DNA from 2 places in the Streptomyces sp. NPDC048483 genome. Region 1 is predicted to be linked to the other one. Evidence: riboswitches for the same ligand, from Rfam matches in the RefSeq annotation. Region 1 holds a riboswitch; the other holds the start of a gene.
What was found. A riboswitch is a leader RNA that binds a small molecule or an ion and turns the genes downstream of it on or off. The one in region 1 is predicted to bind glycine.
Positions count from the first base shown of each region.

Region 2: another riboswitch for glycine. It lies ahead of gcvT (glycine cleavage system aminomethyltransferase GcvT); the one in region 1 lies ahead of gcvP (aminomethyl-transferring glycine dehydrogenase).

Region 1 covers NZ_JBEZJZ010000016.1:115,442-117,633, reverse strand. Annotated here, with positions in the region: partial or broken gene AB0D04_RS11825 (helix-hairpin-helix domain-containing protein) at 1-217, shown strand, start outside; gene AB0D04_RS11820 (PRC-barrel domain-containing protein) at 127-510, opposite strand; glycine riboswitch at 625-722, shown strand; gene gcvP (aminomethyl-transferring glycine dehydrogenase) at 911-2,192, shown strand, end outside.
Region 2 covers NZ_JBEZJZ010000031.1:74,402-76,593, forward strand. Annotated here, with positions in the region: gene AB0D04_RS18570 (AAA family ATPase) at 137-862, opposite strand; glycine riboswitch at 1,106-1,202, shown strand; gene gcvT (glycine cleavage system aminomethyltransferase GcvT) at 1,354-2,192, shown strand, end outside.

The DNA of each region.
Region 1 (2,192 bases):
GAGAGTGACCGTACGTTTTGAACAGCCGTGGTCCGCACCGGGGAGGGTGCGGACCTTTGCCGTCGACGACCCGGCGCTGCGGCCGGGGGAGCCCTTGCCGCTGGTGGGCGGCGAGCCTGCGGGCGGTCAGTCCTCCGAACCGGCGACCCGGCCGAAGTCCTTGTCGCCCGAGGACGGGACGGAGTCGGAGGCCGGGGAAGAGATATCCAGCCGGTAGTGGTGGTAGAGCTGGAGTTCCTGCTCGGGGGAGAGATGGCGGCCCACCCCGAAGTCCGGGGCGTCCTTGATCAGCTTGCGGTCGTAAGGGATCCGCAGCCCCTCGTCGGCGAGCTCGCTCGGCTCCAAAGGGACGAAGGCATCCCGGCTGAAAAGGCCGGTCCGTACGGCGGCCCATTCGGGTTCGCCGGTGGCGTCGTCGAGATATACCTCATCAATGGTTCCGATTTTGGTGCCGTTCCGGTCGAACGCTTTGCGGCCGATGAGGCTCCGGGGATCGATATCTGTTTGCACAGCCCCTCCTAGTGGTCGCAACTGCACTGTGACACCTACCAAACGGCACATTTCATGCCTCGGCCACTCGAAGGATTCCCGGACAGGTGCGCTGGTAGGCTGACTTTTGGCCGCTGACCCCATGCGGGAGAGTCCCTTGCCGTTCGCGGTGGGGGCGCCGAAGGAGCAACTCCTCCCCGGAATCTCTCAGGCATCCGTACCGCATGGACGAGGTCACTCTGGAAAGTAGGGCGGGCCGCGGAGGACACAGCGCCGGGACCCTTCCTCACCGACGGTGAAAGCCGGCCCGCAGCCTGCGGGCCGGTGAAGCTCTCAGGTTGAGATGACAGAGGGGGAGGCCGTCCGGGCACCCACGCCGTGGTGCCCCTCGTAGGTCGCAGTGACCAGGAGGCCCCCGCAGATGACCACCAATCGCATCTCCTTGACCGAGCTGGAGCGCGGTACGCCTTTCGAGCGCCGGCATGTCGGTCCCGACCACGAGGCGCAGGCAAAGATGCTCGCGCAGGTCGGCTACGGCTCGCTGGACGAGCTGACCGCCGCCGCCGTACCCGACGTGATCAAGAGCGCGGAGGCCCTCGGCCTGCCGCAGGCCCGTACCGAGGCCGAGGTCCTCAAGGAGCTGCGCGGCCTCGCGGACCGTAACCAGGTCCTGTCCTCCATGATCGGCCTCGGCTACTACGGCACGTTCACCCCGACGGTGATCCTGCGCAACGTCATGGAGAACCCGGCCTGGTACACGGCGTACACGCCCTACCAGCCGGAGATCTCGCAGGGCCGCCTGGAGGCGCTGCTCAACTTCCAGACCATGGTCGCCGACCTGACCGGACTGCCCACCTCCGGCGCGTCCCTGCTGGACGAGGGCACCGCCGCCGCCGAGGCGATGGCGCTCTCCCGCCGTATCGGCAAGGTCAAGCAGGGCGTCTTCCTGGTCGACGCCGACTGTCTGCCGCAGACCATCGCGGTGATCGAGACCCGTGCCGAACCGACCGGCGTCGAGGTCGTCGTCGCGGACCTGAGCGACGGCATTCCCGCCGAGGTCGCCGAGCGCGGTGTCTTCGGTGTGCTGCTCCAGTACCCGGGCGCGTCCGGTGCGGTGCGGGACCCGCGCGCCGTCATAGCGCAGGCCCAGGAGCTGGGCGCGGTCGTCACCGTCGCCGCCGATCTGCTCGCCCTGACGCTGCTGACCTCGCCCGGCGAGCTGGGCGCGGACATCGCCGTCGGCACCACCCAGCGCTTCGGCGTCCCGATGGGCTTCGGCGGGCCGCACGCCGGCTTCATGGCCGTACGCGAGAAGTTCGCCCGCAGCCTGCCCGGCCGCCTGGTGGGCGTGTCCGTCGACGCCGACGGCAACAAGGCCTACCGCCTCGCGCTGCAGACCCGTGAGCAGCACATCCGCCGCGAGAAGGCGACCAGCAACATCTGCACCGCGCAGGTGCTGCTCGCCGTGATGGCCGGAATGTATGCGGTCTACCACGGCCCCGACGGCCTGCGGACGATCGCCCGGCGCACCCACCGCTACGCCACCGTGCTGGCGGAGGGCCTGCGGGCCGGTGGCGTGGAGATCGTCCACGGCGCGTACTTCGACACGCTCACCGCGCGGGTGCCGGGCCGGGCCGCCGAGGTCGTCGCTGCGGCCCGCGAGGCCGGTGTCAACCTCCGACCGGTCGACGCGGACCTGGTCG
Region 2 (2,192 bases), on a different contig from region 1:
CCGCACGGGCCGTTCGGCCGGGGCGCCGGACCTCCACCGCTTCGCCACCGCGGCCCGGCTCATCCCGTGGAGGGCCGGGTTCCGGGGGGCGTGGTGTCCCTGCTGCCCGACCCGTACGGGGAAACCGAGAGGTCCGTCAGTCGAACCGGATCGTCTCCAGGGCACTCGCCGCCCGCCGGTCCAGCAGCACCGCCGAGCCGAACCCCTTGGGCAGTCGCCCCGCTACGGCCGCACCGACCAGCCGCCCCACCGCGCCCCGGTGCCGCGCAAAGGCGTATCCCGACACCCCGCGCCCCCGCGACTCCTGCCCGGACAGCGCCACCTCGGGCGGCACGTCCAGCAGCACGAGATGCAGCCCGCGGTCCCCGCGCCGGGCCGACCGCGCGATCCAGCGGCGTACCCAGGCGAGCGTCCCGCAGTCGTGCACCACCACGCTGTCCCCGGAGCGCAGCGCGCGGTGCAGCCCGAGATAGTGCGCGCCGCGGACCAGCGGGCGGTAGATCCCGTACGGCAGCCGGCGCAGCCTGCCGCGCTCCCAGCGCTCGCGGACGTCCTGCGAGTCGATGCGGTGCACCGAGGAGCCGCACGCGTCCAGCGGCGGCACGATGCGGTGCATCAGGGTGCTCTTGCCGCTGCCCGGCAGCCCGGAGACCACCACCAGGTCGCCGGCCGGGAAGCACAGCTCGGCCGGGTGGCGGCCGGTCCCCCTGAGGTCCAGGACGTCGGCGCTGCGGCCGGGCCGTACGACGCTGCCGGGCGCCCGCCCGCGGCGGCCCGGCGCGGCGTTCGGTTCCTGGGGAGCGGCCCCTGTCCCCTGGGGAGCGACCCCTGACGTTGTCGCGAATGCGGCTTCACTGTGCACCGTGATCGCCCCTCCCGGTCCGGTTCGGGTGCCGGTGCGGCCCCGTTCCCACCTCGCAGAGTGTCAAGAAACGGTAATACCCATCAAGGCGATTCCCGGATCTGTCCAGCTCATGAGCCGGGCGACGGCCACCCCTCCTCGTTCCGGCGTTCCCGTGCAATGATGTCGGCGCCACGTGCGCAACTCTGCCCACTCGGGCACAGCCGACGCACCGCACGCACAGCCAATTGCATACCGGCCGCTTGAATCCGCGCGGGAGAGTCCCCGGCCGCCACGGCGGGGCGCCGAAGGAGCAAGTCCTCCCTTGAATCTCTCAGGCCCCATATACCGCGCGGGCGAGGCAGATCTGAAAAGCGAGCCCGTGCCCGGTTGACGGGGCGGCTCCACCCAAGGTGCAAACCGGGTCCGTTCGCGGGATCCCGGTGAACCTCTCAGGTTCCGATGACAGATGGGGAGAATGTCCTCTCACCCATGCCTGGGAGCCCAGAACCATGACTGATGCCCCCCGCCGCACCGCGCTGGATGCCACCCATCGCGCGCTCGGCGCGACCATGACCGACTTCGCCGGCTGGGACATGCCGCTGCGCTACGGCAGCGAGCGCGACGAGCATGTCGCCGTCCGCACCCGCGCCGGCCTCTTCGACCTCTCCCACATGGGCGAGATCACCGTCACCGGACCGCAGGCCGCCGACCTTCTCGACTACGCGCTGGTGGGCAACATCGGCGGCGTGAAGACCGGCCGCGCCCGCTACACCATGATCTGCGAGGCCGAGGGGGGCATCCTCGACGACCTGATCGTCTACCGCCTCGCCGACCAGGAGTACATGGTCGTCGCCAATGCCTCCAACGCCCAGGTGGTGCTGGACGCGCTGAACCAGCGGCAGGCGGGCTTCGACGCCGCGGTGCGCGACGACCGGGACGCCTACGCCCTGCTCGCCGTGCAGGGACCGGAGTCCCCCGGCATCCTCAAGCGCCTGACGGATGCCGATCTGGACGGCCTCAAGTACTACGCGGGCCTGCCCGGCACCGTCGCCGGGGTCCAGGCGCTGATCGCCCGTACCGGCTACACCGGTGAGGACGGCTTCGAGCTGTTCGTCCGGCCCGCGGACGCGGTCGCCCTCTGGGAGGCGCTGACCGAGGCGGGCAAGGACTCCGGGCTGGTTCCCTGCGGGCTCTCCTGCCGCGACACGCTGCGCCTGGAGGCGGGCATGCCGCTGTACGGGCACGAGCTGACCACGGCGACCACGCCGTTCGACGCGGGCCTGGGCCGGGTCGTGAAATTCGAGAAGACCACCAACAACGGCGACTTCGTGGGCCGGGCCGCGCTGGC